2 regions of the Bacillus sp. XF8 genome follow, and region 2 is predicted to be linked to the other one. Evidence: predicted binding sites of a transcription regulator. Region 2 holds the regulator's gene; the other holds the start of a gene.

Region 1 (4,739 bases), on a different contig from region 2:
AACAATTTGTTCTTTTCCAGATGCATCTGTTTTTTGAATTTTCACTTTTCCGGAGTGAATAAAAAATACGCGGTCAAGTGTATCACCCTGCATAAATACAAATGATCTTGCTTTATACATTCGCATTCGTGAAATTTCTACAATTGGTTGAATTTCTTCTTCTGAAAGTTCTTTAAAGAGGGAAACCCCCTGTAAGTGTCTTTTTATTATTTCTGACATATATTCCTCACTCCTAACATCATCCCAATGATAGTGCTTTTCTTATTAATGTATCCTAAATAGAAAAATGAAGCAGTGATAAAAATCATACTTTTGGTTGAAAATGAGACGAATTTCAAAACAAAATTGGAACTTGTAAGGTTTGTGAAACATAAGAGAGAAGAGAGGGAAGTATACGATTTTCGTGAATGGAGATGTCTGTTTGGTAATGGATAAAGTGAAACTTTAATCAGTGGGGGTTTTCTTCATCCCCCACTGATTATTAGCCCTCACCAATCGGGCTTTTACGGGCAGTTAATCCCACACTTAACTTCTTTGCTTTTGCCGAATTTTGAGGTGGGGGTCTTACTGCCTGTTAATGCGGGATAAAACGGGATTCATTGAAAAGAGGTCGTTATTCCTCTTTTCAATTATCCTGTTTAATTCTTATTTAAGCTTGTGCAATTGCGCGCGGGAATAAAACGTTATTTTCCAAATGAATATGCTCGAACAAATCAGATTCAAGAGCTTCAAGGCGTTGATAGACAAGACGATAAGTGCCACAAGCACCTACTGGAGGAGTAAAGTCATTCGTAACTTTACGAAGTTCTTTAATGATATCGCCAGCGTGGTCGTGTTCATTTTCTAATTCATCTACTACTTTGCGTAATTTCATATAATTTTCATCAGTTGGATTTTGTTCAAATGCTAAAATCAAAGGAAAATCTTCTGTTTCTTCTTTAATTAAATGTTGCTCTAATTCTGTTTTTAATTCATGGAATAGCTTATGAATTTGAGCTAAATGTGGTTGTCCTGCTCCATGAACGCGTAACACTTTTGTTACGTATGGGCTTAACAGCGGTAACTCTTCATTTAAATAGCGATGATGTTTATTCACAATATAATCAATTAATTCACTATAAGAAGCTGTTTTCCAATTAATTTCAGATTCGTTTAATTGTTTTGTTTCGTGATAGAGCGTATTTAACTTTGTTAAAATTTCTTCTGCAGATAAATTTCTTTCATTAATAGCGTCGATAATCGGTCTATTACCACCACAGCAAAAATCTATTCTATATGATTTGAAAAGGTCACTTGCCTTTGGAAATTGTGTAACAATATCACCAATAACGGAATTTTCGGTAAAAATATGTTTCATATGAATACCTCCATAAAGTTTAAATGTTTTATCTGGGTTAAGAGTATCAATTATTTAGCGTTCATGTGGTGATATATATCACTTATAACGAGTTAATTTCATCATTCGCTATTTTTGTAATTTACAGGATGTGCTACAGGGTTGATAGATAAGATGATACGAATGTAGCTAGAACTAGGTTAAAGATGTGGAGTTAATTATGTAGGAGAAATGTCGTTAATATAAATGAATTTGTGAGGGGAGTGTCCCTATTATTAAAGTTTCGCTTTATGGTATCTAGGTTTTAGTAATCTATATTATTTTAGGAGACCCATATTAAATTAACCATTCATATAAATTTAAAATTGCAAAGAAAAAATAATGCAGTGATTTTACTCACGGTATCCTCTTTGAACATAGCTTATCTTTAATGAAGGGAATGAACTTACAAGGGAAAATTGCAGCTGCATTCGGATCATATGGTTGGAGTGGTGAAGCAATTGAAGTCGTACAAGATTACCTAAATGAAACAAACATGAATGTACAAAGTACATCAAACGTTATTAAATCTACAGGTATGACTCACGTTGAATTCCCTATTCGTATAAGATTCTCTCCAAAGGATAAAGAAAAAACACGACAAATCAAACATGCAACAACGTTTGTCACAGATTTATTACTAAGCTCTATTTAATAGAAAACGTAGGTGAAAACATGGAAAAGAATTTTGTTATTATCGGAAGCGGAGTAGCTGCTGTAAATGCTGCAAAGATAGTTAGAGACCATGACAAGGATGCAAATATATTCATTTTTGGTGAAGAATCATCTTTACCGTATAACAGAATTAAACTATCAAAAGAGTTATACTCAGATTTACACAATGAAAGGATTTTAATCAAAAAAGAAAAGTGGTACCAAAAGAATAATATATCTGTTTTCACAAATACAAAGGTAGTAAAAATTGATACAGAGCAGCAACAGATTGTTACATCAAATGATGAGAAAATTTCTTATTATAAACTATTAATTTGTACAGGTGCAAATAATAAAAGGCTACCAGTAGATGGAATAAATAAAAAAAATATCTTTACGATTAGAGACATGCAGGAAGCAGATGACTTTAAAGCATGTTTAGAAGATAAAAAGCATGTTGTAAACATTGGCGGAGGCGTACAAGGATTAGAAACAGCTTGGTCTATTATGAAAGCTGGTAAAAAAGTATCCATTGTAGAAGTGGCTGATAAATTAATGGGGAGACAATTGGATGAGAAAACGTCTCTTTTATTAAAACAAAAAATTGAAAGTGCCGGAGTAAAAGTATATGTAAATACGACTATTGATTCTATTCTTGGAGAAGAAGTAGTAACTGGAATGAAAGTGAACGGTGAACAACTAATAGATTGTGATAGTGTTGTGTATTCAATTGGAGTCACTCCTAACATTTCTTTAGTAAACAATACTCCTATTCATGTAAATAGAGGTATTGTTGTCAATGAGAAGATGGAAACGAATGTGGAATCTGTATATGCTGCTGGGGATGTCGCAGAGGTAAACGGTGAAATTGGCGGACTATGGGGACGAGCAATGGATCAAGGGAAAATTGCAGGAAGTAATATGGTTTCTAATCCTGCAATTTACAAAAAGGAAATTCCAACTACTATCTTTAATGCATTCAATGTATCTTTATTCTCAATTGGATTCGTTGATGAAAAACAATGTGATACAACTATCGTTGAAGAAGATGAAAAAGAGAAGTATACAAGGCTATTTATTAAAGATAATCAAATAGTGGGTGTTATCTCATTAGAAGGAATAGCAGCATCCATCCCTTACAAATCTGCTATTGAAAAACAAATATCATTAGAAGAGATTGATATGAAAAATACGAATATAAGTGAAATAATGAGCAAAGTAAAAGAAAAACTAAAATCTTAATATAATAATAGAAAGAGGACATGATAATGAAAAAATATATTTGTTTACCATGTGGTTATATTTATGATCCAGAAATTGGAGATCCAGATGAAGATATAGAACCAGGAACAAGTTTTGAAGATTTACCAGAAGATTGGGTGTGTCCAGTATGTGGAGAAGATACGGAACACTTTGCACCAGTAGAAGAATAATAAAAAAAGTAACGAGAAGATTATATCATTTCTCGTTACTTTTTTTATAGGGAAAGCGTTTTTTATGTGATTGGGGTCACTGGTGGGCGTTCTAGGAAAAGATATAATAATTTAGATACGATTAAAATTTTACTTTATATAATATATGTAAAGTTAGGTGAGGTAATGTGAAAGAAAAGTATTATCATAAAAATACAGTGAAGCCTTGTCCAAGAAAAGTTCTCATTTTCAAATCCCTATCTGATGAAGAAATTTTAAAAATAGCTTCAATGACAAAACATAAGCAATTTAAAAAGGGGCAACCATTAATTCATGAAGGAGAGAAGTCAGATACATTATTTATTATTAATCAGGGGCAAGTAAAGCTATCCAAATTAACTCTTCAAGGGAAAGAGCAAATCTTGCATATTTTAACAAGTGGTGAATGTTTTTGTGAACTAAATATATTTAATGACGATGAGAAGAGTAATTTTAGTGCATATGCTATAGAAGATACAAAAATTTGTATGTTAACAAAAACTAATATGGACAGTATTATGGAGCGGAATCCAGGTATTGCATTAAAATTGTTAAAAACCGTTACAAAACGGTTAGCCCATACGGAGAATTTAGCACACAATTTGGCAACAAATGATCCAGAAGTTAGGGTTGCCTATATACTTCTAGAGTTTTGTGAAATGTATGGTAAAGATACTGATGAGGGAATACTTATAAATTTACCATTGACACGAGAAGAAATGGCAAACTATATAGGAATGACAAGAGAAACAATTAGTCGTAAATTAAGTAAATTTGAAGAGTTAGGACTTATGACATCAATTGGAAATAAGCAGATTATAGTTGAAAATAAGTTGGCTTTTAGAGAATATATCGAGTAATTGGATAGGGGGATATTAAATTAGATAAAAGCAATGTTAAAGAGACTACACATAATTTTGAATTTCCCCCTAATTACTCTTGATTTGTTGTTTCTTAGAATGAACCACTATTTTATTTCAAAATGCTTCCGCTACTTCATAAGAAAAAAGCTATCGCATATGCGATAGCTTTTTTGTGAAGCGATTCTGAACGAGCCGCTTCCGCTTTTAGTTATATCCAGCTCCGGTGGCAAGCTCTTCGTGTCTAAGAACCTTCCGCATAAGAAGGTAAAAAGCACCTTCTATGCGAAAGAACCTTAGCCAGTCAGAGCTAAACGAGCCACCTCCGCTTTTAAGTATATCCAGCTCCAGCGGCTAGAACAGTCGGTCGTTTCACCCCTTCATTCGAGGCAAAAAGCG
Region 2 (8,356 bases):
AATAAAGAGTAGAGAATATTGTGAGTAAGGTAGGTGAAACCTTTGAATAAATATGAAATAACGACAACCTCTTCTGAAGAGACACAGAACTTATCAGAAAGGTTGGGACAACTTGTTAGGGAACAAGATGTACTTATTTTAGAAGGAGATCTAGGTGCTGGCAAGACAACGTTTACGAAAGGTCTTGCAAAAGGTCTTGGTGTGAAACGAGTTGTAAATAGTCCGACATTCAATATTATTAAAGAGTACAAAGGGAGATTACCGCTATATCATATGGACGTGTATCGTTTAGCGGAAAGTGAAGAAGATTTAGGGTTTGATGAGTATTTTTATGGCGAAGGTATAACAGTAGTAGAATGGGCTCATTTAATTGAACCTTTCTTGCCAAATGAGAAATTAAAAATAAGCTTGTTCCATACAGGTGATGATACAAGAAGAATTGTATTAGAACCAAGTGGTGAACGTTATATTAGATTATGTGAGGAGCTATTACAAGATGAAAGTACTAGCAATTGATACTTCAAGTTATGTAATGGGAGTTTCTCTTATTGATGGAAATACTGTTGTCGGAGAAATCATTACGAATTTAACAAAGAATCATTCCGTGCGCCTTATGCCAGCTGTAGAAGAACTTTTAAAGGAATGTAATGTAAAACCGAAAGAGTTAGATAAAATTATTGTAGCTGCTGGCCCTGGATCTTATACAGGAGTTCGAATTGGTGTGACGGTTGCAAAGACATTAGCTTGGTCATTGCAAATACCGATTGTCGGCGTGTCTAGCTTAGAAGTAGTAGCTGCGAATGGAGCTAATTTTCAAGGGGTTATTTGTCCATTGTTTGATGGGCGTCGAGGACAAATTTATACGGGCTTGTATACATATAAAGAAGGTCAGCTATCTTCTATAGAAGATGATCGAATTGTTCTTATTGTTGATTGGTTGCAGATGTTAAAAGATAAGGGACAACCCGTTTTATTTATTGGCAATGATGTAGAACAACATAAAGAAACGATTGTAGAATATTTAGGAGAGCAAGCTGTGTTTGCTTCTTGTACAAAGAACAACCCAAGACCAAGTGAGTTAGCATTTTTAGGATTACAAAAAGAGGAGCAAAGTGTGCATACATTTGTTCCAAGTTACCTCCGCTTAGCAGAGGCAGAAGCAAAATGGCTAGAAAGTCAAAAAAAATAGGGGATATCAAAATGGATATTACATTTAGAAAAATGACGACTGATGATATTGCTCAAATTGTAGCAATTGAAGAAGCGTCATTCCCAACTCCTTGGACTGCTGATGCGTTTCATCGTGAATTGACGATGAATGAATATGCACATTATGTCGTAATAGAAAAAGACGATGTGGTAATTGGATACTGTGGATTATGGATTATTATTGACGAATCACATATTACGAACATAGCTATTTTGCCAGAATATCGAGGTCAAAAACTTGGGGATGCTTTGTTGAAAGAAGTAATGGATCAGGCAAAAGAAATGGGAGCAAAAACGATGACACTTGAAGTACGGGTGTCAAATGAAGTAGCGAAGCAGTTATACCGAAAGTATGGATTCCAAAATGGTGGGATTCGTAAACGATACTATACAGACAATTATGAAGATGGTCTTGTAATGTGGGTGAATATATAATGGAAAAAAATACGATTATACTTGGTATTGAAACGAGCTGTGATGAAACGGCTGTAGCGGTTGTTAAAAATGGAACAGAAATAGTGGCAAACGTTGTCGCTTCACAAATTGAAAGCCATAAGCGTTTTGGCGGAGTGGTGCCGGAGATTGCATCTCGTCATCATGTAGAACAAATCACAGTTGTATTAGAAGAAGCATTAAAAGAAGCGAACGTTACATTTGAAGATATTGATGCAATTGCTGTGACGGAAGGACCTGGTTTAGTAGGAGCACTTTTAATTGGTGTTAATGCTGCGAAGGCAGTTGCCTTCGCGCATAATATTCCTCTTGTTGGTGTTCATCATATTGCTGGGCATATTTATGCGAATCGTTTAGTAAAAGAACTACAATTCCCGTTGTTATCACTTGTTGTGTCTGGAGGACATACAGAACTTGTTTATATGAAAGAGCATGGTTCCTTTGAAGTAATTGGCGAAACGAGAGATGATGCAGCAGGAGAAGCATATGATAAAGTTGCACGTACATTATCTATGCCATATCCAGGTGGTCCTCATATTGACCGTCTTGCTCATGAAGGACAGCCAACGATTGATTTACCGCGTGCATGGCTAGAACCAGATTCGTATGATTTTAGCTTTAGTGGATTGAAATCAGCAGTTATCAACACTGTGCATAATGCAAAACAACGTGGGGAAGAAATTGCACCAGAGGATTTAGCAGCTAGCTTCCAAGCGAGTGTAATAGATGTACTAGTAACGAAAGCAGCGCGTGCAGCAGAAGCATATGGTGTAAAACAAGTGCTTCTTGCTGGAGGGGTTGCAGCGAATAAAGGACTTCGCGCTTCTTTAGAGGAAGAGTTTGCTAAGAAAGAGGATATTGAGCTAATCATTCCACCTTTATCATTGTGTACAGATAATGCAGCGATGATTGCAGCCGCAGGTACAATTGCATATGAGCAAGGAAAACGTGCAACATTGGCTTTAAATGCAAACCCAGGGTTAGACATTGAAGCATAGTTATACACAAAATTAACCACAACCTGTGGATAAAACCCATATTATTTGTTGATAATATGGGTTTTATTGTGTATATAAAATGTGGATAACTTTTTTATATTTTGGGGATAATGTGGAAAAGTTATTTTTGCGTTTATGTTATAAAGGTGAATATGTGTATAAAGTTGTGGATAAAACAGGTGAGGTCAGACCTTTGACGATTGTCCTTTTTATCCCGCTATTTGCGGGCAGTAGTACTCCCACCTCAAAATTCTGTGAAAGCAAAGAAGTTAAGTGGGAGATAAACTGCCCGTAAAAGCCCGATTGGTGCGGGCTGATAATCAGTAGGGGATGGAGAAAACCCCCCACTGATTAAAGTTTCACTTTATATGTAAAATATATTGCTTTTTTCGGATGAAAAAATAAACCAGGAAGTTGAATGATCTTCAACTTCCTGGTTTTTACTATTTAAGTATAGAGAATGTATTCTGCTATTCAAGAGCAATGATACCCCCACTTGAAGACTCTGCAAAAGCAAAGGAGTTAGACCGGGACAGATAGAAATTTCACTTTATACGTGTAATTCTTCCCATTCCGCCATGAATTTCTCTAGTTCTTCTTGTTTTGTTTGCTTTGCTGTTGTAATCTCACTAGCTCGTTCGTAGTCAGCGTATACTTCAGGCAGACAAAGCTCCTCTTCTAATTCTGCAATTTCTTCTTCTAACTTTGCAATGTTTTGTTCGATTTCCTCAATTTTCCGGATACGTTGTCGTTCCTGCTTTTTACGTTCTTTTTCTTCAAGATAGCTTAATTTTTCTTGAGCAATGCTTTTTTGAATAGGTGTATCATTTTCTTGCTGTTCAAATTCCGCACGTTCAATCATTTCATTTTTCTTTTCGATATAGTAGTCATAGTCACCTAAATATTCTTGTGCTCCTTCTGTTGATAACTCAACCACTGTAGTTGTTACACGGTTAATAAAATAACGATCATGGGAAACGAATAAAAGAGTTCCTGGATAATCAATTAAGGCATTTTCTAAAATCTCTTTACTGTTTAAGTCGAGATGGTTTGTTGGCTCATCGAGAATCAGTAGATTAGATTTTTGCATCATCAATTTTGCTAGAGCTAATCGAGCCTTTTGACCACCACTTAGGGAAGATACTGGCTTTAATACATCATCCCCTGTGAATAAAAAGTTACCGAGTATCGTGCGAATTTCTTTTTCTGGCTGAAGCGGATAATCATCCCATAGTTCGTTTAGAACACGCTTAGACGATGTTAAGTTTGCTTGCTCTTGATCATAATATCCAATAGAAACATTCGAACCGAAAGAAACTTCACCGCTTAATGTATTCAATTTATTCACAATCGATTTTAATAATGTAGATTTCCCAATACCGTTTGGACCGACTAGTGCGACACTATCACCGCGGGTTAAGCGCATATTTACATGCTCAATAATCGGCTCTTTGTCATATCCAATTGAAACATCTTTTACTTGTAATACATCGTTTCCACTTTGTTTTTCGATATCAAAGTGAAAGGATGCGGACTTAGAATCACCTGATGGCCTAGTCAGTAATTCCATTCGATCTAATTGTTTACGGCGACTTTGTGCGCGTTTTGTTGTAGATGCACGGGCAATGTTCTTTTGGACAAAGTCTTCGAGTTTAGCAATTTCCTCTTGTTGTTTCTCATAACGTTTCATTTCCTGCTCATATAGTGCAGCTTTTAAATCTAAATATTTACTGTAGTTACCAACATATCGTCTGCTTTCTTTATTAGAAATTTCATATACTTGTGTAACAAGCTTGTCTAAAAAGTAGCGATCGTGGGAAACGATTAAAATAGCTCCAGGATAGCCTTGTAAATATTGTTCAAGCCATGTTAATGTATCGATGTCTAAATGGTTTGTTGGTTCGTCCAAAATAAGTAAGTCTGGTTTTGTTAATAGTAGCTTCCCAAGAGCAAGTCTTGTTTTCTGTCCACCACTTAACGTAGAAATCGTTGTTTGGTGTGTTTCAACTGGAAAACCAAGTCCACTTAAAATGGAGCGAATATCAGCTTCATATTGATAACCACCTTGATCTTTGTAGTCTAACTGTAATTGATCATAATCAGCGAGTAATTTTTCGTACGTAGCAGCATTTGAAAAGTTCTCTTCCTTACCCATTTCCTGCTCTAACCTTCGAAGTTTCTTTTCCATTTGCTGCAGATGAGTAAAGACGGTAAGCATTTCATCCCAAATTGTTAAAGAAGTTTCTAAACCAGTATTTTGGGCTAAGTACCCAATTGAAACATCTTTTGGCTTTATAATTTCTCCACCGTCGTGAGATAGTTCACCGGCAATTATTTTTAATAATGTGGATTTTCCAGCACCATTTCGACCAACTAGTGCAATGCGATCCTTTGTTTGAACTTCCAATTTAATGTTTGCAAGAATTGTTTCAGCACCGTATAATTTTGAAAGCCCATTCACTTGTAATAAAATCAATGTTTTCACCTCAAATAATTTCTTAACTTTGCCATGTTTATATTTCTCAATCATACTAAAAATAGTGTATAGTTTAAAATAAAGAGAGAAGTCTTCTCTCTATTATACAAGGAAAGTCATAAGTGCTAAACTTCTGTATTTGTTTTAAGTCTATGAACAAAGATAGGAAGAGAGGAGAGGTTATATGGATCAGCAAAAGATTCCACAGGCCACTGCCAAACGATTGCCTCTATACTATCGATTTATCCAAAACTTATCTCTTTCTGGTAAGCAACGTGTTTCATCGGCAGAATTGAGTGAAGCGGTGAAGGTAGATTCCGCGACAATTCGAAGAGATTTTTCATATTTTGGAGCGTTAGGGAAAAAGGGATATGGGTATAATGTGAATTATTTACTATCATTTTTCCGAGAAACGCTCGATCAAGATGATATAACACGTGTAGCACTTATTGGAGTGGGTAATTTAGGGACCGCTTTCTTACATTACAATTTCACGAAAAATAATAATACAAAGATTGAAATGGCGTTTGATGTCAATGAAGAGAAAGTTGGAAAAGAAATCGGAGGAATTCCTGTATATCATTTAGATGAATTAGAAGAACGTTTAACAAATGATATACAAGTGGCAATATTAACAGTGCCTGCTACCGTTGCACAAGCTGTAGCGGATCGATTGGCCGAAACAAATGTACATGGAATTTTAAATTTTACACCGGCACGATTAAATGTTTCAGAAAATATAAGAATTCATCATATTGATTTAGCTGTAGAATTACAAACACTCGTTTATTTTTTGAAAAATTATCCACAATAAAACGCAGAGGAAATCCCTCTGCGTTTTATTATTGCTTTTTCTTTGTAAATTTGACTAAGATAAGTCGAAGTGCCAAATTAAAATCAATTGTTGCCATAGCAGCAAACAGCATTGTCCAAAAGTTCCAAATTGTATCTGTAACGTTCGTAATTGCGAAACGTGTAAAGACACATCCGAGAAGGAAATACAGTGCTGCCATGAACAATGGTGAGTTCCTCATATTTAAAATCCTCCGATAAATCCTTGCATTTTTTCTGCTTGTTTAATCATTTCTTGTATTTGTTCGTTACTTACTACTACTTGGGTTATTGCAACTAGTGAATTCATCGTAACGTGAGCCATAATAGGAACGATGATTCGTTTTGTTTTCACGTATAGAAAAGCGAAAACAAGTCCCATGGAAGTGTATACTAACAAATGTGTAAAATCAAAGTGAATTGCTGCAAAAACAAGTGAACTAATAATTGCCGCGATAAAGAAATTAAATCTTTTATAGAGTGTTCCAAATAAAATTTTTCTAAAGACAATCTCTTCTAAAATAGGGCCGATGATAGAGATAACAATAAGAAACCATGGAGTAGCTCTTGCTATTTCCATCAAATCTTGGGTATTTTGAGAACCGGGCTTAATCCCTAATAATCGCATTTCAATATTAGCTGCGATTACTTGAGCAAACATAGCTAAAAAGAAACCGATAAATATCCAGCCGATTGTAGCAGAAATACTAGCTCGCTTAGTATCTAAATGTCTTTCGCGGATATCGGTTCTAAGTAGCCAAAGTATAATACATAATGCAATAAAAAAGCTGATGATTGACCAGTGCCCAGCCATGATTTGTATTTTTTGCTCTCGTGAAACCGCCATATTATCGTATAGTCCTGTTTTGAAAAGGAGCCACACTCCAACAATTCCCGATAATTGCATCAGAATATATGTAACTATAATCCACCAATATTGTTTTTTCAAATTGGTTAACCATCCTTTCTAACTCTAGTTTATGAGATAAGGCGGGATAACATGTAAATATCCAGCCGGGGATACATAATAACTGTCCCTATTATTATTTTTTTGTAAATCTTTCATTGAAAGTGAAATTGGAGACAGGAAAAAGCTGTACCTATAGAGAAAACAACTTATGGTATCTTTCATATTGTAACATACGGTAAGTGGAAAAACTGATTCATATACAAAAGGCTTTCTTGAGAATGGTTATAACGATAACAGAATTATTTCCTTTAGGAAGTTGTATAGAAAAAGTTTATATAGTAATTTGCGAAAAAATTATGATTTTTTTACTTGCAAAAGAAAATTAGATTATTTATTATTATAAGTGTGTTAGCACTCAGTGTCTTCGAGTGCTAATAAAGAAAATTTACATAGAAAAATGAGGAGGTTATTGTTCATGCTAAAGCCATTAGGTGATCGCGTTGTAATTGAGCTTGTTCAAGCAGAAGAAAAAACAGCAAGTGGTATTGTATTACCAGACACTGCAAAAGAAAAACCACAAGAGGGTAAAGTTATTGCAGTAGGTACTGGTCGAGTGCTTGAAAATGGTGAGCGTGTTGCTTTAGAGGTAGCAGCAGGTGATCTTATCATCTTCTCAAAATATGCAGGTACTGAAGTGAAATATGAAGGTACAGACTACTTGATTTTACGTGAAAGTGACATTTTAGCAGTTATCGGTTAATTATATACATTTTAAAAATCCAAGGGGGTCAAATATTATGGCAAAAGATATTAAATTTAGTGAAGAAGCACGTCGTTCGATGCTTCGCGGTGTCGACACTCTTGCAAATGCAGTAAAAGTAACGCTTGGACCAAAAGGTCGTAACGTTGTACTTGAGAAAAAATTTGGTTCACCACTTATTACAAATGATGGTGTAACAATTGCGAAAGAAATTGAATTAGAAGATGCTTTCGAAAACATGGGTGCAAAATTAGTAGCAGAAGTTGCTAGCAAAACAAATGACGTAGCTGGTGACGGAACAACAACTGCAACTGTATTAGCACAAGCTATGATTCGTGAAGGTTTAAAAAACGTAACAGCTGGTGCGAACCCAATGGGTCTTCGTAAAGGTATCGAGAAAGCTGTTGTTGCAGCAGTAGAAGAATTAAAAACGATTTCTAAACCAATCGAAGGTAAATCTTCCATTGCACAAGTAGCTGCTATCTCTGCTGCTGATGAAGAAGTAGGTAAGTTAATTGCTGAAGCAATGGAGCGCGTTGGTAACGACGGCGTTATTACTTTAGAAGAATCTAAAGGGTTCACAACAGAATTAGATGTAGTAGAAGGTATGCAATTTGATCGTGGATATGCATCTCCTTACATGATCACTGATTCTGACAAAATGGAAGCTGTCCTTGATAACCCATACATCTTAATCACTGACAAAAAGATTTCTAACA

The links. Region 2 encodes Rex, which represses fermentation and respiration genes when NADH is low (regulators of the CRP and FNR family bind a similar motif). Its sites were predicted from a motif close to TTGTGAAATATTTCACAA; they were not measured.
Region 1: the regulator Rex is predicted to act here: its motif matches at 1,424-1,441, upstream of ric (iron-sulfur cluster repair di-iron protein).

The regions. Positions count from the first base shown of each region.
Region 1 covers NZ_JAGDQK010000018.1:88,129-92,867, forward strand. The annotation lists gene J4P91_RS11615 (Crp/Fnr family transcriptional regulator) at 1-219, opposite strand, end outside; gene ric (iron-sulfur cluster repair di-iron protein) at 650-1,357, opposite strand; partial or broken gene J4P91_RS11625 (FprA family A-type flavoprotein) at 1,767-2,030, shown strand; gene J4P91_RS11630 (NAD(P)/FAD-dependent oxidoreductase) at 2,051-3,271, shown strand; gene rd (rubredoxin) at 3,298-3,462, shown strand; gene J4P91_RS11640 (Crp/Fnr family transcriptional regulator) at 3,630-4,340, shown strand.
Region 2 covers NZ_JAGDQK010000054.1:222-8,577, forward strand. The annotation lists gene tsaE (tRNA (adenosine(37)-N6)-threonylcarbamoyltransferase complex ATPase subunit type 1 TsaE) at 43-516, shown strand; gene tsaB (tRNA (adenosine(37)-N6)-threonylcarbamoyltransferase complex dimerization subunit type 1 TsaB) at 497-1,189, shown strand; gene rimI (ribosomal protein S18-alanine N-acetyltransferase) at 1,201-1,644, shown strand; gene tsaD (tRNA (adenosine(37)-N6)-threonylcarbamoyltransferase complex transferase subunit TsaD) at 1,644-2,660, shown strand; gene J4P91_RS25935 (ABC-F family ATP-binding cassette domain-containing protein) at 3,211-5,136, opposite strand; gene J4P91_RS25940 (redox-sensing transcriptional repressor Rex) at 5,321-5,950, shown strand; gene J4P91_RS25945 (YdiK family protein) at 5,979-6,170, opposite strand; gene J4P91_RS25950 (CPBP family intramembrane glutamic endopeptidase) at 6,173-6,916, opposite strand; gene groES (co-chaperone GroES) at 7,353-7,637, shown strand; gene groL (chaperonin GroEL) at 7,675-8,356, shown strand, end outside.